2 regions of the Paenibacillus sp. Z6-24 genome follow, and region 2 is predicted to be linked to the other one. Evidence: predicted binding sites of a transcription regulator. Region 2 holds the regulator's gene; the other holds the start of a gene.
What was found. The regulator Rex, encoded in region 2, represses fermentation and respiration genes when NADH is low (regulators of the CRP and FNR family bind a similar motif). The targets are predictions, from matches to a motif close to TTGTGAAATATTTCACAA.

Region 1 (11,371 bases), 170 kb from region 2:
CTGCTGGAAGATGCACAATCCCTGATTGATTTTAACAAAGCTATTGGTAATCGTTATATTATCGTTCCTTATCTGACTGAAGAGCAGCGTGGCAATTGGCCGGAAATTTTCGAAAATCTGCGTAAACTTGGTGAAACTTGCAATCAGAACGATGTGGTATTACTGTATCACAATCATGATTTTGAACTTACAGAAAAGATCGGCGACCGTACCGTACTGGATGCCCTGTATGAAGAGATTCCTGTCGATCTGATCCAGGTGGAGCTGGACAGCGCATGGGTGGAGTACAGCGGTTATAGTGCGGTTGAATATATTGATAAATATGCCGGCAGACTGCCAATTGTACACTGGAAAGATTTCAAACGTACCAGTGACGGTATCCAGATGATGGAGCTTGGCGAAGGCGAAGCACCGGTAGCGCGCATCGGTGATGCGGCAGACAAAGCCGGAGCGGAATGGATCGTGGTCGAACAGGATAACAGTCTGCAGGCTCCAATGCAAAGTATTGAACAGAGCATGAACTGGGTGAAAAGCTATGGCGCCAAAGGAGGCGTCGTGAATGTCTGATCAAGTACTCCGTATCGGTATTGTCGGCTGCGGCGGCATTGCCCAGAACAAGCATTTACCCAGTCTGTCCAAGCAGCCGCTCGCCAGTCTGGTAGCCTTCTGCGATATAGTGGAAGAACGTGCTTCCGAAGCGGCCGAGCAGTATGGTACCGAAGATGCCAAAGTATACACCGATTACAAACAGCTGCTTGAAGATCAGACGATTGATGTGATTCACGTATGTACCCCCAATGATTCGCACGCTGTAATTACAGTGGATGCACTGGAATCGGGCAAGCATGTCATGTGTGAGAAGCCGATGGCGAAGTCGACTGCCGAAGCACGCACGATGGTGGAAGCAGCGAGGCGTACTGGCAAGAAACTGTCCATTGCCTACCAGAACCGCTTCCGTGATGACAGCCTGTATCTGAAGCAAATGGTCGAAGAAGGCGATCTGGGAGATGTGTACTTTGGCAAAGCGCTCGCGCTGCGCCGACGTGCCGTTCCGACATGGGGAGTCTTCCTCGATGAAGAAAAGCAGGGCGGCGGGCCGCTGATCGATATCGGTACCCATGCGTTGGATCTGACACTCTGGCTAATGGATAACTACAAGCCAAAAAGCGTTATGGGAACGACATTCCACAAGCTGGGTTCCCGCAAGAATGCAGCCAATGCCTTTGGCCCGTGGGACCCCGAGAAGTTTAAGGTAGAAGATTCGGCATTTGGCTTCATTACAATGGAAAATGGTGCTGTCATTTCACTGGAATCCAGCTGGGCGATCAACCTGCGTAACTTTGCTGAAGCACAGAGCATACTGTGCGGTACCGAAGGCGGAGCCGACATGACTGATGGACTGCATATCAACGGCGAGAAAAACAGCCGACTGTATGAAAGCAAGATTGATATGGGTTCCGGAGGGGTAGCTTTCTATACGGGCGGTTCCGAGCATGAAGCCGACCGTGAAGCGAGAATGTGGCTGGAAGCGATCGTAGAAGACAAGGAACCTCTGGTCAAACCCGAACAGGCATTGATTGTGACACAGATTCTGGAAGCGATCTACGAATCGGCACGTACCGGCCAAGCGGTTTACCTGGAATCCTAAGCTGGAGAGACAGCATGGACAAAATAGTCATTTAAGGTAATTTTTATTTAAAAATTTCGTTAAAAAGCAAACTTTTAAGCTCCAGTTTACGTATTAATAAATATAGAATCATTCGCGGCAGCATATGATGCATTGTATTCACCTTACCAACAAAAACAGTTGAACCAGGAGGACGAACGAATGAAATTGGGCGTATTTATGGTATTGCTTAACAATATGAGCTTTGAGGAGGCACTGGACTATGTAGTTGAAAAAGGTGTCAAGGCGGTAGAGATTGGCACCGGCGGTAATCCGGGTAATGTTCACTGCAACACCGATGAGCTGCTCGCCGATAACGGCAAGCTGAAAGCATTCAAACAGGCTATTGATTCACGCGGCCTGATCATCAGCGCACTGAGCTGTCACGACAATCCATTGCATCCGCAAAAAGCGATTGCCAAAGAAGCGCATGACTCTTTTATCAAGTCCGTGCAGCTGGCTGAGAAGCTGGAAGTACCTGTCGTCAATACGTTCTCCGGCTGTCCGGGTGAGAGTGACGACTCCAAATATCCAAACTGGCCGGTAGCACCATGGCCCAACGATTTCCGCGACCTGCTGGACTGGCAGTGGAATGAGAAAATTATTCCTTACTGGAAAGAAGCAGGCAAATTCGCTTCAGACCACAATATAAAAGTCGGTCTCGAACTGCATGGCGGCTTCTCCGTTCATACACCGGGCACACTGCTGCGACTGCGTGAAGCAGCTGGTGAAGTCATCGGAGCGAACCTGGATCCGAGCCACATGTGGTGGCAGGGAATCGATCCAATCGGCGCAATAAAAATTTTGGGGAAAAATGGCGCAATTCATCACTTTCATGCTAAAGATACGGCTACAGATACCGATAATATGAATATGAACGGTGTAACGGACATGCATTCCTACGCTGATATCAAAGAACGCGCATGGCAGTTCCGTACCGTAGGTTATGGTCACGATGTAAAAACCTGGGCTGACATCGTCAGCGCACTAAGATTAGTTGGATATGACTATGTCGTTAGTATAGAGCATGAAGACGGACTGATGTCCGTAAACGAGGGTTTCACTAAAGCCGTCCACAATTTGCAGCAGGTCATGATCGAAGAAGAACTTGGCGAGATGTGGTGGGTCTAACAACAGGGAGGCAATAATAGTATGATTAACGTAACAGTCTGGAATGAGTTTGTACATGAGCAAATCCGCGACGACGTCAAAGCTGTATACCCGGATGGAATTCACAAAGTACTTGCAGACGGATTGACCAAAGAAGGGTTCGCCTGCCGCACAGCAACACTGGATCAGGATGAGCATGGTCTGACAGAATCCGTTCTGAACTCTACCGATGTTATGCTGTGGTGGGGACATACGGCACACGACCTGGTGGATGATGAGATTGCAGAAGCGGTAGTAAGACGTGTTCAGGAAGGCATGGGATTGATCGTGCTGCACTCCGGACACTTTTCCAAACCATTCAAGCAATTGATGGGCACAAGCTGCGATCTGAAATGGCGTGTCGCAGACGAACAGGAAATCCTGTGGTGTGTGAACCCGAATCATCCGATCTCACAGGGTGTTAATCCATCCATCACACTGGATAAAGAGGAAATGTATGGCGAGTTTTTCGATGTTCCGGCTCCCGACGAGCTGGTATATCTGAGCAACTTTGAAGGTGGCGAAGTATTCCGCAGCGGCTGCACGTACCGTCGCGGCCATGGTAAAATCTTCTACTTCCGCCCTGGTCATGAAACATATCCTACGTACTACAACCAGGATATTATGCATATCATCGCCAATGCTGTACGCTGGGCACAACCAGCAGAAAATGCCCGTCCTGCGTTTGGACGTACTGAGCCAACACGAGCAATCGGCGGCAAAGTACTGGTATAATTCTTTAATTAAGCAGATAGCCAGCGCATTTTCAGCATAGGAGACAGGCTGAATACGTTCTTCGGTCAAACGAAGATATTTTGATCATACTCCAGCAACCTTGTTGAATGAACCCTATAGTATACACGATTGCCGGTAAGCCTTGCTTTTATGATGGAAGCTGAGATACAGCAATGAACAGAGTACGTCTGCGGGAATGTCCGCAGACGTATTTTTTACATAAGTAGCTTGTGGAAATTTGGGTAAATACAATATGTATACAAATTATTGGGTAAATGAGGTATGGATATGTCAAACCAAAATCAGACATCTACGCATATCGGATCTGTACCGCTGCCGCCCGAACTGGTACACGCCTGTCTGGAACGAGTGAAGGACTTGCGGCTTGAAGGGTTTTTGACCGGATTTGGCAGATGGCCCGGTATGCTAATGATGGTAGGGGAGGCGCCAGGGGCAACAGAAATACAGAATGGACGACCATTTTCAGGTCAGGCTGGTAAGGTACTGGATAGTTATCTGGAAGCGCTGGATATTACGAGAGACGATTTGTATATTACGAGTGCTGTCCGCAGTCGTCCGTACAAAGACAAGCCAGTTAAAGGAAGCCCGGATCGTCTCAGCCGATCCAATCGCACCCCTACCCGGGCTGAAGTGCTGGCATTTGCCCCTATTCTGGACAGGGAAATTGCTATAGTACAGCCACAAATTCTGATTACACTGGGCAATATTGGTCTGCAGCGGCTGCTCGGTGAAGAGTATACCATCACTGCATGGCATGGACAGTTGATACGCAGACGGATTCAGCAGGTAGACAGTGAACGTCTCGAGCAAGGATATCATTTGTCCGAGCAAGAATATTGTATTTTTCCTATGTATCATCCAGCGGCAGTGCTGTATAATAGATCATTGACTGATACTATTGCTGATGATCTCAAGCAGCTGCGTGAACTTATTGGTCAGAGCCTGCAGCTGTAAGGAAACAAGTAGGAACCGTAATGTTTTCGTTTTCTTATTAGGTAAAATGTGTTAAAATATATATGCTAACTAATTGTAAGCGTACATGAAGTTTATATATAAAAAGCTTACGACAACCCACTATTGTGCTATGGACGGATGAAGAGGTGAAAAGACATGGAACAGCATCAGTTGGGATTATGCCCTCGTTTTGAGACCGCGTTTTCTTTTTTAGGAAAAAGATGGAATGGTCTGATTATTCAGTCACTTATGAGCGGACCAAAACGTTTTAAAGATATCTCTAACCTTATTCCGATGATGAGCGACAAAATGCTCTCGGAGCGGATGAAAGATCTGGAAGGAAGCGGAATCTTGACCCGTCAGGTATATCCGGAGACTCCAGTACGAATCGAGTACGAACTGACCGACAAAGGCCGGGCACTTCAGCCTGTAATGGAACAAATCCAGAATTGGGCAGAGCATTGGGTCGATTAATGCCCCCATGGCGAATCGGTACCAGTAAAAATTGCGTAATTAAAAAGCTTTCCGTCTGATATTTATCAGCGGAAAGCTTTTTGCATATACATTATTTATATTGTTCGCGTAATCAGGAGGCGCCGGGGAGAGATGCCGGCGCAATCAGATTCTGCAGATTTCTCTCGGGCAGAGCTCGCAGTGACATACTTCCTGCAGAGCTTCCAGATCATGAATAATGATCATGCCATGTTCGTATTCGATGACTTCTTTTTTGCGCAGGTCACTGAGCATCCGGTTTACACTTTCTCGTGTAGCTCCAATCATATTGGATAGATCGGTGTGGGTGATTTTCTTGTTGATCAGTATCGATCCATCTTCATTATAGTTTTCACCATACGTATTACTGAGACGAATCAGGGTTGAACAGAGTGCACCTGGTTTACCGTACAGCATCAGGTCACGCACTTTGGTCTGGGTCAGCCGATGATGCGTACCCATCCATTTCATAAAGTCGATAGCAAAATCGCAGTGCTGACAAATAATCAGTTCCAGATCCTTATGCTCAATGACCGCGACTTCCGTATCTTCCAGAGTCTCTGCAGTAAATCCGAGCCGTGTACCGGAGAACGGATCAGCCTGTCCGATCATATCACCAGATTGATACATATATAGGATAAGTTCTTTACCTTCGTCAGTGGATTTGGTCAGTTTGACACGTCCGCTTTTGATGTAGTAAAGCTTGTCAGACAGATCGCCTTCCCAAAAAAGGTGCGATCCGGAAGGAATGCTGCGCTCCGTTGCATAGGCCAGCATCCGCTCCAGATTGATCTCCGAAAAGCTCGAGGTATTTCCTACGATATTAGTGTTCATCATTTCTGCAGATTTGTTCATGTTCGTCCTCCCCTTCATCTCCCAATTATACGCGAAAATAATCGGATTGCATTATGTTTTAAGGAAAAATTTACTAAATTCAAATTCGATCTATGTTCCTTTAAATCAGTGTATTTAATAGTATAATGATTATTTTAAAAATTAAACTTTGTGATTATTTTCACTTTTATTATATCTCCAGTTAGTTCAAAATGCAAAAAGAAAAAAGCCAATGTTTAATATTTTAAAAATAAAAATTGATTGTGAAAAAAATCACATTATGATTTATATCTCTATGTTATGATCAGTGCGTAGACAGAAAGCACCACACATTCTGAGGAGGATGAGAGAAATGGCTGTAAAAAATGATGCCACTCGCACCGTAGAAGTTACTGCACAGGAAGAAATTCAAAAAATGATTGATAAAGCGAACAAAGCACAATCCGCATTTATGAAAATGAATCAGGAACAAATTGATGAAGTTGTACAGGCGATGGCACTTGCCGGACTGGACAAACATATGTATCTTGCCAAGCTGGCTGTTGAAGAAACAGGCAGAGGGGTATACGAAGACAAGATTACCAAAAACATCTTTGCTACTGAATATATATACCACAGCATCAAAAACGAAAAAACGGTCGGTGTGATTGAAGACAATGCTTACGACAATTTCCAGAAAATCGCTGAACCGGTCGGTACCATCATGGGGATCACACCGGTAACCAACCCGACATCCACCACAATGTTTAAAGCACTGATCGCGATCAAGACACGTAACCCGATCATCTTCGGTTTCCATCCATCTGCCCAACAGTGCAGTAAGGAAGCTGCAAGAATCCTGCTCGAAGCTGCAGTCAAACATGGCGCACCGGCAGATTGTATCCAGTGGATCGAGAATCCTTCCATGGACAAAACAAATGCATTGATGAATCATCCTGACGTAGCGCTTATCCTGGCTACCGGCGGCGGTGCAATGGTCAAAGCAGCTTACAGCTGTGGCAAACCTGCACTGGGCGTAGGTCCTGGTAACGTACCTGCCTTTATCGAGAAAAGTGCAGACCTGAAACAGGCCGTAACGGACCTGATCCTGTCCAAATCGTTCGATAACGGCATGATCTGTGCATCCGAACAGGCGGTTATTATCGAAGAACCTGTATTCGAACAAGTGAAAAAGCTCATGATTGATAACGGCTGCTACTTCCTCAGCAAAGAAGAAGTAGGCAAACTGACTGCAGGAGCCATGAACATAGAGAAATGTGCAGTTAACCCGGCAATTGTAGGTCAACCAGCTGTAAAAATTGCTGAAATAAGTGGTATCACTGTACCGGCTGACACCAAGATTCTGGTCGCTGAACTGGAAGGTGTAGGTACCAAATACCCGCTGTCCGCTGAAAAATTAAGTCCTGTACTGGCTTGTTATAGAGTGAAAAATGCAGAACAAGGTATCGAGCGTGCGGCACAAGTTGTTGAGTTCGGCGGTATGGGTCACTCTTCGGCTATCCATTCCAACAACGATGAAGTGATTCAGAAGTTCGCAGATCGTCTTCAAACCGGACGTATTATCGTGAATTCGCCTTCGACACATGGCGCTATCGGTGACATTTACAATACGAACCTGCCTTCCCTGACACTGGGCTGCGGATCGTATGGACGTAACTCGACTTCTTCCAATGTAACAGCAGTGAATCTGATTAATGTGAAAAGGGTGGCGCGTCGTACCGTGAATATGCAATGGTTCAAGATTCCTTCCAAAGTATACTTTGAAAAAGGTTCGACTCAATATCTTGCCAAAATGCCGAACATCAGCCGTGTTATTATCGTAACCGACCCAATGATGGTACAGCTGGGCTATGTGGAAAAAGTAGAACATTACCTGCGTCAACGTCAGACTCCGGTAGCGATCGAAGTATTCTCCGACGTAGAACCGGATCCATCGACCACGACTGTAGAACGCGGCCGTCAAATGATGGAACGCTTCCAGCCGGACTGCATTATCGCACTGGGCGGCGGATCACCAATGGATGCTGCCAAAGGCATGTGGCTGTTCTACGAATACCCTGATGTGGAATTCGATAACCTGAAACAAAAATTCATGGATATCCGCAAACGGATCTACAAATACCCGCATCTGGGACAAAAAGCACAGTTCGTCGCTATCCCAACCACTTCGGGTACAGGTTCGGAAGTAACATCGTTTGCGGTTATCACGGATAAAGAAAAAGGTAACACCAAATATCCTCTGGCCGACTACGAGCTGACTCCGGACGTAGCGATTGTAGATCCTGAGTTCGTCTACTCCCTGCCGCGTGTAGCTGTAGCAGATACCGGTATGGACGTACTGACTCATGCGATTGAAGCGTATGTCTCCAATATGGCCAATGACTACACTGATGGTCTGGCAATCAAAGCGATCCAGCTGGTGTTCCAATACCTGGAGCAATCGGCACTGCAAGGTGACAAACTGGCACGTGAGAAAATGCATAATGCTTCGACAATAGCCGGTATGGCCTTTGCCAATGCGTTCCTGGGCATTAACCACAGTCTGGCTCACAAATGGGGCGGTCAATACCATACAGCACACGGACGTACCAATGCGATCCTGATGCCGCATGTTATCCGTTACAATGCGAAGAAACCAACCAAATTCGCATCGTTCCCTAAATACTCGCACTTCATCGCTGACGAACGTTACGCTGAAATCGCCCGTATCCTGGGACTGCCAGCGCGTACTACCGAAGAAGGCGTAACCAGCCTGATCAACGCCATCCGTGACCTGAACCGCAAACTGGGTATCCCGGAATCGTTTGAAGCACTGGGCTTTGATGCGAAAGACTTTGAAGCACATGTTGATTACCTGGCTGACCGTGCGTTTGAAGACCAATGTACAACTGCCAACCCTAAAATGCCGCTGGTCACCGAACTGGCTGATGTATACCGTAACGCTTTCTACGGTAAATTCGAGTAAGGCTACAAATGTATAGCAAGAAAGTTATAATAGCAAGTAAGTAGTTTTACCAAGGCAGCATACAACCATACAACGTAGTTTTATGATCATCGGGATTGCTTCCATCGGCTGCTGTATGCAGGGGGTGGAAGCAATTCTTTTATTATCGATGTGATTGCGTACCATTTGCTGTAGCTGTAACTACCAGTGTGCTTGGGCTATGTGCTCATTTTAATGGGAAGAATGTTGTGGGTTGGCTGGGAAGGGAGACAGCAGGCGCTCCGGTAAGGGATTCTCCTTCCGGCCTCCGTTCTTAAATGTCGGCTTGAAAGAGAATCCCCTTACCTCCGCTGCGTGCACTTGCTTCATTTTCAGTTCAGCTGCTTAATGTTTAGCCTGTCTGATTACAATCAAGAATTAGAAGCACCGAAAGATGATTAGTGGAGAAAACAGCTACTTGTACGCTGATCAAGCCTAAACTGTAACAAAATACTGTTCAACTTACGAATTATACGAGACCAAGGCGCTGTATACAAAATTAGCTGATTGCCTGCAACATAAATGATGCAATATGCACGGAACGCAAGAAAGGAAATAAGAGCAACCGACGACATTTAAGCCTGGAGATCCTCATCTTCTTCCACCACTAAAGGATCTTCAGGCTTAACCGGAGGAGGGGCCCTTATTCCTTTCTGGAGTGGTTGATGCCCTAATCCGCAAATCATCATTTGCTTTAAATTGGATTCACATCAATTTGAACAGTCCAAACTTACAGCAACTGTATCTTTAATCCATTGTCATCTGTATTGATAATCGGAAGAAGCTTGGAATAAAACATAACTGTATTGTCCTGAATCCGCTTAATCCGACTAGTAAGCTGTTATATATTTTGAGAAATGCTGTATCAATGACAGAAAGTGATAAAAATCATAATTAGCATCTTATTTTGTGATATATATCACATCTTGAAACAGCTCTGTCCGTCATAATAAAGACATAGCCGGAGCACAAGTAACCGGCGTCATGTTTAGTCAAGGCATAGCCATAAAATAATTTGTGATTAAATTCACAAGTATTGGAGGGATTATCAATGTCGGTAATCGAAAGAAACGTAATGGACCAGTCACAACAGGATGCATGGAGAGGTTTTAACAAAGGCAAATGGACCAACCATGTGGACACTAAAAACTTTATTGATGAGAATATCAACCCTTACCTTGGAAATGAATCATTCCTGGCAGGCCCTACTCAAAATACAAATGACCTCTGGAAAATCGTATCCCAGCTGTCCAAAGAAGAACGTGAAAGAGGCGGCGTATGGGACGTTGACGTGAACACACCGGGATCAATCGTATCCCATGGTCCTGGTTATCTGGACAAAGACAAAGAACAGATTGTCGGCGTACAAACCGACGAGCCGTTTAAACGCTCCATTCAGCCTTATGGCGGTATCCGAATGGTCATCGATGCTTGTAAAGCTTATGGCTTTGAAGTTCCACAATCGATCGTGGATACATTCACCAACATCCGCAAAACACATAATCAAGGTGTATTCGATGCCTACACAGCCGAGATTCGTGCAGCCCGCAAATCCGGTATCGTAACCGGTCTGCCGGATGCTTATGGCCGCGGTCGTATCATTGGCGACTATCGCCGGGTAGCACTGTACGGTGTAGACTTCCTGATGAAACAAAAACAGAAAGAGCATGATCAGACAATTGGCGAAGGCATGGATGAATCCACAATCCGCCTGCGCGAAGAAATCAGCGAACAGTATCGTGCACTGAATGAACTGAAACAAATGGCTGCTGCTCACGGTATGGATATTTCCAAACCGGCTCAAAACGCCAAAGAAGCTTTCCAATGGTTGTACTTCGGTTATCTGGCTGCTGTCAAAGAACAAAACGGTGCAGCCATGTCTCTTGGACGCGTATCTTCTTTCCTGGATATTTACATCCAGCGCGATCTGCAGGAAGGCACACTGAATGAAGAGCAAGCTCAGGAACTGGTTGACCATTTTGTAATGAAACTTCGTATCGTCAAATTCCTGCGCACACCGGATTACAACGAACTGTTCAGTGGTGACCCAACATGGGTAACCGAGTCTATCGGTGGTATGGCTGTAGACGGAACGACAAGAGTAACGAAGAGCAGTTTCCGCTTCCTGCATACCTTGTACAATCTGGGACCTGCACCGGAACCGAACCTGACTGTTCTCTGGTCCGAAAAACTGCCGGAAGGCTTCAAAAAATACTGTGCCAAAGTATCGATCGAGACCAGCTCCATCCAGTATGAAAATGATGATCTGATGCGGCCATTCTACGGCGATGATTATGGTATTGCCTGCTGTGTATCCGCAATGCGTATCGGTAAACAAATGCAGTTCTTTGGTGCCCGTGCCAACCTGGCCAAAACACTTCTGTATGCAATTAATGGTGGTAAAGACGAGAAATCCGGTGCTCAGGTAGGTCCTGAATTCCCTGCCATCACCTCCGAATATCTGGACTATGATGAAGTTATCGCACGCTACAAACCAATGATGCAGTGGCTGTCCAAAGTGTATATGGATGCACTGA
Region 2 (11,371 bases):
GGAACTGGAAGCGATGTACCGGCTGTACAGCGAGCAGGGATTTGCGGCGATTGCTGCGTTGTGGGAAGCGCTGGCTTTCTCCATGGGTCAGCATTTGACCGTTCATACTCCGCAGGGCGTGATGAACGGAAAAGCGACAGGGCTTGGAAGCAACGGTGAACTGCTGCTTCAGCAGGAGGATGGTACTATTTTGCCGGTATACTCGGGTGAAATTAATCTCTAACCGGGCAAGCAGAGGCATCAAAGCTACCAAAAGCACTCCAACACTATACAAGCACCCAAATACCAGTGGCATTAAAAGTCTTCAAGCACGAAAATACTCAGGCGCTAAAGGCAATAAAGGTACCGGTATAAGTACTGGAGGTACGAGCAAAATGCAAGGGGATATATCAGTATTTGGATTCTATATCCCCGGTAGGTAAGTAATAAAATGTAATTAACTTTAAATAGTGAAATTGTGGAACGACTCTGGTATACTAGCAGGGAAGACGGTATCGGCATGACCGAACCGTACTTTATGATGTTAACTTGGTGTAAGCTGGCAGGCGAGCACCGTCAGAGGATATGGAGTCGTGCCGAGCGATTTGGCCGTGTGGACAGTTATGTCCGGCAGCCTGCAGGCAGCAGCTCTGTACCGTCCGGGATCTATTTTTCCGGCTGATCTGTATTCTGCCCTACTATATGTATCCTGCGGGATACCCATACGAAGCGAGGTGTTGGCTAACTTCAATTCTGCTCTGAGCCATGAAATGGACCGAGACAGGAGAGACGATCGCAAAGTGACTCTTTTTTGGACTCAGGACCTTTTTAGTGATCAACTAAAAGGTTTTTTATTTTGTCCAAATACTATATTGATTAGAAGGAGCTTGATGTCACATGGCAGCCAAAACGCCGCTGAATATTGTAAAAATGAAAAAAATGAAGAAGGAAGGCGATCCGATTACGATGGTGACCGCCTATGATTATCCGACAGCACAGCTGGCTGAAGAAGCTGGCGTGGAGATGCTGTTGATCGGAGATTCACTGGGAAATGTGGTGCTGGGATATGATTCCACCATCCCGGTAACGGTGGACGATATCGTCTACCACTCCCGTGCGGTTGCACGTGGAGCACAGTCTACCTTTATCGTGGCGGATCTGCCGTTCATGACATATCACGGAAGTATAGATGAGACCCTGCGCAGTGTGAAGCGCATTATGCAGGAAGGACATGCCCATGCCGTGAAGCTTGAAGGCGGAGCGGAGATTGCCGATACGGTTGCGGCGATTACACGCGCCGGCGTACCCGTACTGGCGCATATTGGTCTAACACCGCAATCGGTGCATCAGATTGGGGGGTACCGTGTACAAGGCAAAGATGAGCAGGATGCCCAGCGTCTGCTGAATGATGCCCGGGCATTGGAAGCCGCAGGTGCATTTGGCGTCGTGCTGGAACTGGTCACTGAAGATACCGCAGCAATGATTACCGGTCAGCTGTCTATCCCGACGATCGGTATTGGAGCAGGCCGTGGTTGTGACGGTCAGGTGCTCGTATTTCATGATGTGGTCAAATACACATCGTCCTACCGCGAGAAGCGTTTTGTCAAAACGTATGCCGATATCGGAGCTACGATCCGTACGGCTCTCGAAGAGTATGTAAATGAAGTCAAAACACGTGCCTTCCCGGCAGAGCAGCATGCTTTTAACCCGGATCAGGAAGCACTGGATTCCCTATATGGAGCCAAACGGAAAGGAGAGGAGCAAGCGTGAAGGTACTGCACAGCATCGCAGAGATTCGCCAGGAAGTGAAAGACCTTCGCAAGCAGCGTTCTCGTGAAGATCATGAAGCAACCGTCGGTCTGGTGCCTACCATGGGATTCCTGCATGAAGGCCATGCCAGTCTGATGCGCAAAGCCAAACAGACCAGCGATATTGTGGTCATCAGCATTTTCGTCAATCCGATCCAGTTTGGACCCAATGAAGATTTCGAACGTTATCCACGTGACGAACAGCGCGATCTGGCGCTGGCTGAAGCGGAAGGCGTGGATATCGTCTTCCTGCCGACCGTAGAGGTGATGTATCCGTCACCGACCAAGACGCATGTCACTGTAGCGGAGCTGACCGATACACTGTGCGGGGCATCTCGTCCCGGTCACTTTGACGGCGTATCGACCGTGGTGACCAAGCTGTTCAATATCGTCAAACCGGACCATGCCTTTTTCGGAGCCAAAGACGCCCAGCAGGTCGCGGTCATTACCCAGATGGTGAATGATCTAAACATGGATATCGAGATTGTTCCTTGTCCGATTATTCGCGAAGAAGATGGACTGGCACTCAGCTCGCGCAATGTCTACCTTTCCAGGGAAGAACGCGCGCAGGCGCTCGTATTATCCCGTTCCCTGCGTCTGGCTCGTGAGCAGATTCTGGAGAATCAGGAGATGACAGCCGGCCAAGTGCGTGAACTGCTGCGCCGCGAGATTGGCACTTCTCCGATAGCGGTAATCGATTATGCGGAGATTCTGTCTTTCCCGCAGCTGGAAGTGCTGGCTGACGATACGGTACTGCATGAACTGAATCAGGAAGTGATCATAGCGCTGGCTGTCAAATTCGGCCCAACCCGTCTGATCGATAATGTAATTATGGAAACGAAAGGTGTGTCCCTTCATGTATAGAACAATGATGAAATCCAAAATCCACCGTGCCACGGTTACAGAGGCCAATCTGAACTATGTCGGCAGCATTACGATCGACGAAGATCTGATGGAAGCGGCGGATCTGCTTGAAAATGAAAAAGTACAGATCGTCAACAACAACAATGGTGCCCGCCTGGAAACGTACGTCATTACCGGCCCGCGCGGCAGCGGCGTTGTATGCCTGAATGGTGCAGCCGCACGTCTCGTACAGCCTGGAGATACCGTAATCATTATTTCGTATGCGATGATGAGCAGTGAAGAGCTGCAGACACATCGTCCAACCGTTGTATTTGTGGATGATCAGAACAAACCGGTCATGGAAGCACACAAGGAAGTTCACGCGACCATTATGTAATTGGAATGATGTCCTGCCGGTATGGTTGCCGGCAGGTTTTTTCACCCACTCTGGATTTCCGGAAAAGAAATCGGAATCATGATGATTACCGATGGAAGCCGGTGAAATGGATAATATGCGTAGGCGAACCCGGCGAAATCATGTATAATAAAAGAAACATAACGCCTAAGCAAGGTGATACCGCGTGCCTGTCAAACACGTCATGTATCACCTTTTTTATGTATATAAAGGATAACCCGGGCGGCCGGGAGAGAGATTGCCGTACAGCCGTACAGGCTGTATGCAGGATGCGGCAGTTCCCGTCACCTCGCCACGTTTTCAAAACCGCCTCGTTCTGGTATGCTGATAGGTGAACATTTTGACATCAGGTGTGACGACTGCAAGGAAAGGATTTAGACATCCATGAAATTTGCCGTACTGGATTTTGAGACAACAGGAACCCAGTCCTCGGATGATATCATTCAGGTGGGTCTTGCTGTTATAGATCATGATTTAACCATTACACAGGTATACAGCTCCATGGTTAAGCCCGGAGGCAAGATTCCTCCGTTTATTACCGGACTCACCGGTATTCGCAATGAAGATGTGGCAGATGCTCCCGAACTGGATGACGTCATGCTGGAGATGATACCGCTGCTGGAAGATGCCGTACTGGTCGGGCATAATGTAGCTTTTGACCTGGGATTTTTGCAGCGTGCGCTGGACCGTACCGGTTATTTGCCATTTACCGGCAGAGTGCTGGATACGATGGATTTCCTGCGTATTTTTTTCCCGAATCTGCCGAGCTATCAGCTCAGCATGGTCAGCAGTTCATTGGGGTTCGAGCATGATCGTCCTCATCAGGCAGACAGCGATGCATTGGCGACAGCTTATGTGTTCCTTAAATGCATCGAAGAGCTGGATGGTCTGCCGCTGATTACCGTGCAGCGTCTATCCGAACTGTTTGATAACCAGGACAGCGATCTGGGCTGGTATTTTGACGGTGTGCGTATGCAGCGTGAAGCGCAGCCTGCCCAGGATCTCGATGAGCACCGCTTTTACCGTCAGCTGGCCCTCAAGGTAGGCGACTGGATGGATATCCCGTCCGCAGAGGAAGCGCGCGAAGGCATGCCGCTTGCGGATGTCTCCTTTGATGAGTTCCTGGAGCAGGTCAAGGACAATCTGCGCAAGCTGCTGCCCGATTATGAAGAACGTGAGCCGCAGAATCATATGTTTGATGAAGTGGTGCGTGCGCTTACGGATGAGAAGCATTTACTGATCGAGGCAGGAACAGGAACCGGCAAGTCGCTTGGTTATCTGCTGCCTTCCATTTACCATAGCGTCAAAAACAGCGAGAGAGTCATGGTCAGCACGCATACGATTAATTTGCAGGAACAGCTGCGCGAACGGGATGTTCCGCTGCTTACTCAGGTCATTCCGTTTGCTTTTCGTGCTGCCGTATTCAAGGGACGCCAGCATTATTTGTGTCTGCGCAAATTTGAGCATAAAATAAATACAAAGGAATTTCAGAGTCCCAAGGAAGATGTGCTGATTGCAGCACAGATGATCGTCTGGCTGACAGCGACCGAGACCGGGGATGATGAAGAGCTGAATATGGGTAACCGGGGCGGCGATTTCTGGGAAACGGTCGCCAGCGATACGGATTCCTGCCTTGGACGCGCCTGTCCATGGTTCCGGCAATGCTTTTATCACCGGGCCAAGCATGAAGCCGGTGCAGCCGATGTAGTCATCACCAATCATTCCAAGCTGTTTACGGATATCAAGGCTGGCCATCAGCTGCTGCCTGCCTATGAACATCTGATTATTGATGAAGCCCATCACCTGGAAGATGTGGCCGGTAAGCATCTGGGCATGCACATGAAATATTTCACATTGGTTCATCCGATGCTTCGCCTGTTCAAGGACAGCAAGACCGGCCAGCTGGCGATTTTGCGTCAGCAGCTGGGATCTTCCGGCAGTGAACGCGGTATGGAATGGGCCATTGCAATCGATAATCTGTACCCGGAATTGACGGATGTCAAGGAAGACTGGGACAAGCTCAGTGAGCTGCTGTTCGCCCTGCTGCCGCAGCGCAGTGATGCGGCTCCCGGTGAAGCTGCACAGTTCACACTTCGCCTGCTGCCGCAAAAGAAACCGGACGAATGGGCCGGGATCACCGAGCTGGAGAACCGGATTCATATCGGCCTCAGCCAGATTATCCGCAAAGGCGAGCAGGTGATGAGCAAGATCAAGGAATCGGACGAGGTGCTGGACAGTGACGGATTAGTAACAGATGTCTCCGGACTGTTCAAGGATCTGACCGGTGTACGCGACGATCTTCGTCACTTTATCAAGCTGGACAGCGAGGATACGGTGTACTGGTACGAAGCCAACGGTAACTATCGCAGCAAGTCTCTTCAGATGTATGCTGTGCCTGTCGACGTGAGCCAGCAGCTCAAGGAGCATTTCTTTGACAAAAAGAAAAGTATTGTGCTGACATCGGCGACGCTGTCGATCGACAAAAATTTCCAGTATATGATCGAGCAGCTGGGACTAAAGGATGCCGAACAGGAAGGCAAGCTGAACACCGCCATGCTGGAATCGCCTTTCAACTATAGAGAGCAATCGCTCGTATTGATCCCGAGAGACTTCCCAAGCGTCAAGGGCAGCGTGGGTGATGAGCATTTTGTTAGCATGCTGGCCCATTCACTGGCGGATGCTGCCGAGGCTACGCGCGGACGCATGCTTGTCTTATTTACTTCTTACCGGATGCTCAAGCAGGTGTATGAGCCTCTGAAGGAGAAATTATCACAGAGTGACATTGCTGTATTCGGACAGGGTGTGGATGGAGGCAGCCGAACCAAGCTGACCCGCCGCTTCCAGGAGCATCCGGCCTGCGTACTGCTAGGGACGAGCAGCTTCTGGGAAGGTGTCGATATTCCCGGAGAGGCACTGACCTGTCTGGCGATTGTACGACTTCCTTTCCAGCCGCCAAACCATCCGCTGGTAGAAGCCAAAAGCGAACGGCTCAAAAAAGAAAAGAAAAATCCATTTATGAAATTATCTGTACCACAGGCAGTTATCCGGTTCAAACAGGGCTTTGGCAGACTGGTCCGGACAGCGAATGACCGCGGTATTGTGCTGATTTATGACACCCGGGTCATCGAGTCGTATTACGGAAAGCATTTTCTCTACTCGCTGCCCGGTCCGAAAATGGAACATATGCCTACCCAGCAAATGGTTCCCCGTATTGCGGAATGGCTGAGCCATCGTGAGAACGAAAAGGATGCTGCAAATCAAGAGGGGGAGCAAGCATGAAATCCGACAAAATATCAGAAGCGGTCGTGCGAAGATTACCTGTCTACCTGAGATACTTGAATGAGCTTCACACCCGCGAGGTACCGACCGTATCCTCGCAGGAACTGGGGCAAAAGCTGGATCTGAACCCGGCCCAGATTCGCAAGGATCTCGCTTACTTCGGTGACTTTGGCCGAAAGGGAATCGGATATGACGTATCCTATCTGATCGAGAAGATCCGTCATATCCTCAAACTGGATCAGCAGATCAATGTAGCGCTGATCGGAGCGGGTAATCTGGGGCATGCGCTTTCCAACTATAATGCCTATCTGCAGGAGACGATGAAGATTGTAGCGATCTTTGATTCGTATACGCCCAAGGTAGGCACACAGATCAATACACTAACTGTGCAACCGATTGATGAACTGGCCGAGACCGTTCAAGCCAAACATATTCGGGTCGGCATCATTACCGTTCCCAATACCGAAGCCCAGCGTGTTGCCGATCAGCTGATCGAAGCAGGCATCGAAGCCATTCTGAATTTTGCACCGATTATTCTGAAGACACCACCGCATGTGCGTGTGCATACGGCAGATTTTACAACCGATCTGCTTAGTCTGGCCTACTACCTTGAAGATGGAAAGGAATTAGAGACGAATGAACAACTCACCGAGTAAATGGATGATCAAAAACGGGATATTTGCAGCTTCCCATGGAGAAAAAGCAGTACTCTACGGCCATATGGTCATCGAGAATGATATCATTACCTATCTGGGTGAGGAGGAGCCTGCTGACCAGGAAGAAATGACCATCGTAGATGGCAGGCACCAGTTCTTCATTCCGGGTCTGGTTAACAGTCATGGTCATGCGGCCATGTCTTTGCTGCGCGGATATGGCGACGATCTGGCCCTTCAGGTCTGGCTGCAGGAGAAAATGTGGCCGATGGAAGCCAAATTTACGAGTGATGATGTCTATACCGGTACAGCACTCTCTGTACTGGAGATGCTCAAAGGCGGTACAACTACTTTCCTCGATATGTATGACCGTTCCGAGCGCGTGGCCGAAGTGGTCGAGCAGTCGGGAATGCGAGCGGTATTGATGCGCGGTGTTATCGGTCTGTGCTCGGAGGAAGAACAAAACGAGAAGCTGAATCAGGCGGTACAGTTTGTACGCGACTGGCACGGTCAAGCTAACGGACGCATTACGACGATGATGTCTCCACATGCGCCGTATACGTGCCCGCCGGCATTTATCGAGAAATTCGTTCAGGCCGCACATGATCTCGATGTGCCGCTGCATACACATATGTCCGAGACGATCGCTGAAGTGGAGCAAAACGTACGTGACTACGGTCTGCGTCCGGTAGCCCACCTGGAGAAACTCGGTGTATTCACTCGTCCGACGCTGCTGGCACATGCCGTGCATCTGACAGATGAAGAGATTCAGACACTGGCTGCCCACAAAGCAACCATTTCACATAACCCGGGTAGTAACCTGAAGCTGGCGAGCGGCGTAGCCCGTGTACCGGATCTGCTGCGTGCAGGCGTAGTCGTATCGCTCGGTACCGACGGACCGGCCAGCAATAATAATCTGGATATGTTCGAAGAAATGCGTCTCGCAGCCCTGATTCACAAAGGCGTATCCGGTGATCCTACAGCGGTACCGGCACTGGAAGCCTTGCGCATGGGTACCGAATATGGTGCGAAATCCGTATTCCTTGATAATACAGGCGTGTTTGCGGTAGGCATGAAAGCGGACATTACCTCTCTGAATATCGATCAGCCGCATTTCCTGCCGTTTACGGACTTTATCTCTCATACGGTATATTCCGCGAGTGCCAAGGACGTACTGCATGTCTGGGTAGATGGCAAGCAGCTGATCAAGGATGGCGTATCGCTGACGCTGGATGAAGAGAAAATCCGCCGTGAAGCACAGCTTGCTTTTGAAGGTTTGCTCACACGCTAACCGGAAGTTGAACAGAAAGGATGGCGTGTCTTGCGAAATTTGGGAAGTGGCAAGTGGATAGCGATTATTATTACGGTAGTAGGTCTGATTGTACTGTGCGTGAACCAGTTCTATGTGCATGTTATGGCCAAGCCGTGGAGCAATGAACAGCAAGCGTTGGAGATTGCCCAGAAGCAGGCGAATCTGACGTCACTAACAAGGACATACCAGTCGGTCTGGAATGACAAATCGATCTACTGGGTCGTACAGGGACAGAATGATCAGCAGCAGGAAGTCATGGTTTGGGTCAAGTTTAACAAAGATGGTACTCCGGTACAGGGAGCCAATGCTGTACATGTAGAGAAAACAGCAGGAACGATGAACGTTCAGCAGGCCAAGCAGCTGGTACAGACGGATCTGCCGGGCGCTGAAGTGGTTCGTGCCATACCGGGTTCATACAACGGCAAATATGCATGGCAGATTTTTGCCAAATCCGGGGATCATTATTATTATGTATTCTACAATTTCCGTGACGGCACCAAGCTGGGTGGACCGATGGAAATGCCGAATACTCTGATCGGTACCTAGAATAGTGGACGAAGAGCAAGGACCGGATCATGAATGATCCGGTCTGGGTGTACAAGAGCTAATTGTATGTGTAATTATAGAAAAAGCGACCGCAGAGAGTACCAACTCCTGTACGGTCGCTTTTTTTGTAGATTTTATGAATTACTTTTTCTGTCTTACAGCTTGAACTGGGACACCGTTTCCTGCAGTTTTTGCCCTATTCTGTAGTGTAGCGGTATAGGGGGCTAAAGCTTGGGTAAACTTGCAGCAGATGATCGAAAAGCAGTAGTATAGTAATAAGCTTTTTTAATTAATGATTAGATCACATCATATATGGAAAAAGAAGATATTTATTTCCAGATGCAGACTAATGATATTTTTAGCTAATATTCTAAACTTACCGTTAAAAAAACGATTTCTGTATAGCATCTTCGACAAAATAACAAAATAACAAAATAACAAAAAAACCGAAAATATTCGCATGCATAAATACAAGCATACAATTTCAGATTTTACAGTATCTCTTATATGTAAAAAAAGTTCATAGAGTTGCCTTAAATAGGAGTAAATGGTTATGATATACTACAATTATCTTCAATTTGTGTAAAATATTTTTAAGAATCACAAAAAAACCTGTCGTTTTTGGGTTACCGAAAGGCTAATGTCTGCCGAAATAAAGTTATATAAAATAACTGCACCATGTATATACACAGAGGAGGACATGTATGAAACTTCGGGCAATGCCTGTTATGATTACCGTAATCGTTTCAATTGCCGTACTGTTTGGGGGCTGGTTTACGTATCGTCAGCTTACTCTGCACAACCCACTCATGAAAATTGTTCAGTCTTATCCGGGTGTGACTTCCGCCCAAGTTACTATTAACCAGAAAGAGATCGCTTTGAAACTCGATTTGAAACCGGAAGCAGATTTGGGGGCTCTTGTTCAACAAATCCATAAGCAAAGCACTGATATTCTTGGTACCCGTACTCTCAAACTAGAAGTGGTTGACCATTCGAATGACAAGCTAAATCAGATCTGGGAGAACGCCATGTTCCCTGTATCCCAGGCAATGGCCAATCGTGAATATACTGAAATACCAAAAACTCTTGAAGAAATCGCCAAGCTGAACAATGGTGTTCACGCCAAGGCGGAGATGGATGACCGCAATGTCTATGTATCGCTCAGCAACGGCAAAGCCAGCAAATTTCTCATTCTGCCGCGCAGTACTCAAGATACAGGAGGAAATGCCTAATGCCTAAATGGACCAAAGAAGTTATTATCGGATTTGTACCTGTCCTGCTCATTTTCCTGTTATACGTTGGATATAATATATTGCCGCTGCTGCTGCTGGTGGCTGTAGTCGGTGGAATCCTGTTCTTCATGCAGGCACGCGGCGGACTCGCTGTCGGCGCCAGCCAGGAACGCAACCGCAAAAAGAACGGTCCGGTCAAGCTGACTTTTGAGCAAATCGGGGGTCAGGACAATGCCAAGCGCGAACTGCGTGAAGCACTCGATTTCCTCGTACGTCATGATGAAATCAATAAATTCGGTATCCGCCCGCTCAAAGGTATCCTGCTGACAGGGCCTCCGGGAACCGGTAAAACACTGATGGCCAAAGCGGCTGCACATTATACAAATTCTATTTTTGTCAGCGCTTCGGGTAGTGAATTTGTGGAGATGTATGTTGGTGTTGGTGCAGGACGTATCCGTGATCTGTTCAAGGATGCACGTACCCGCGCTGCCAAGGAAAATAAACAAAGTGCGATTATCTTTATTGATGAAATTGACGTAATCGGCGGTAAGCGTGAAGGTGGACAGCAGCGTGAGTATGATCAGACGCTGAACCAATTGCTGACTGAAATGGATGGTATCTACAGCAACGAAGCACCACGTATCCTGATTATTGCTGCAACCAACCGCAAGGAAATGCTGGACAGCGCACTGCTGCGTCCTGGTCGTTTTGACCGTCATATCCAGGTCGATCTGCCGGACAAAAAAGGCCGCAAGCATATTTTGGAACTGCACGCTGCCAACAAGCCAATGGGTCCGGAAACCAATCTGGACAAACTGGCTGAAGAAGCTTATGGATTCTCCGGTGCACAGTTGGAGAGCGTAATGAATGAAGCTGCCATCTATGCGATGCGTCAGGATGAAGAAATGATCAGCCAGCGCCATATGTCAATGGCGATTGATAAAGTCATGATGGGTGAAAAGACAGATCGTGAATCCAGTGCAGAAGAGAAACAGCGCGTAGCCATTCATGAATTGGGACATGCCATTATGGCAGAGGTTGTCCGTCCGAACAGTGTAGGCCAGGTTGCTCTGAGCCCGCGCGGACAGGCACTCGGTTATGTGCGTCACAATCCGCAGCAGGAGCAGTACCTCTACACCAAGCCTTTTCTGGAAGAGCAAATCATGATCGCGCTCGCTGGTGCAGCTGCCGAAGAGATGTATTATGAAGGCCGCAGCACAGGTTCGAGAGGTGACTTTGACCAAGCGCTGAACATTGTGCAAAATATGGTTGAAGCCGGTCTGACCAAACTCGGTATCGTTACA

Region 1: a site for Rex is predicted at 6,113-6,130, ahead of adhE (bifunctional acetaldehyde-CoA/alcohol dehydrogenase). Genes of this name have one in related genera too.

The regions. Positions count from the first base shown of each region.
Region 1 is NZ_CP096398.1:1,837,860-1,849,230, forward strand. Features, by position in the region: gene M1D61_RS08090 (sugar phosphate isomerase/epimerase family protein) at 1-567, shown strand, start outside; gene M1D61_RS08095 (Gfo/Idh/MocA family protein) at 560-1,648, shown strand; gene M1D61_RS08100 (sugar phosphate isomerase/epimerase family protein) at 1,829-2,797, shown strand; gene M1D61_RS08105 (ThuA domain-containing protein) at 2,819-3,550, shown strand; gene M1D61_RS08110 (uracil-DNA glycosylase family protein) at 3,839-4,525, shown strand; gene M1D61_RS08115 (winged helix-turn-helix transcriptional regulator) at 4,682-4,999, shown strand; gene M1D61_RS08120 (Crp/Fnr family transcriptional regulator) at 5,144-5,872, opposite strand; gene adhE (bifunctional acetaldehyde-CoA/alcohol dehydrogenase) at 6,204-8,816, shown strand; gene pflB (formate C-acetyltransferase) at 9,886-11,371, shown strand, end outside.
Region 2 is NZ_CP096398.1:2,004,672-2,016,042, forward strand. Features, by position in the region: gene M1D61_RS08865 (biotin--[acetyl-CoA-carboxylase] ligase) at 1-223, shown strand, start outside; gene M1D61_RS08870 (hypothetical protein) at 458-661, shown strand; gene panB (3-methyl-2-oxobutanoate hydroxymethyltransferase) at 877-1,749, shown strand; gene panC (pantoate--beta-alanine ligase) at 1,746-2,651, shown strand; gene panD (aspartate 1-decarboxylase) at 2,644-3,027, shown strand; gene dinG (ATP-dependent DNA helicase DinG) at 3,430-6,324, shown strand; gene M1D61_RS08895 (redox-sensing transcriptional repressor Rex) at 6,321-6,980, shown strand; gene M1D61_RS08900 (amidohydrolase) at 6,961-8,268, shown strand; gene M1D61_RS08905 (cell wall elongation regulator TseB-like domain-containing protein) at 8,299-8,835, shown strand; gene M1D61_RS08910 (hypothetical protein) at 9,540-10,067, shown strand; gene M1D61_RS08915 (AAA family ATPase) at 10,067-11,371, shown strand, end outside.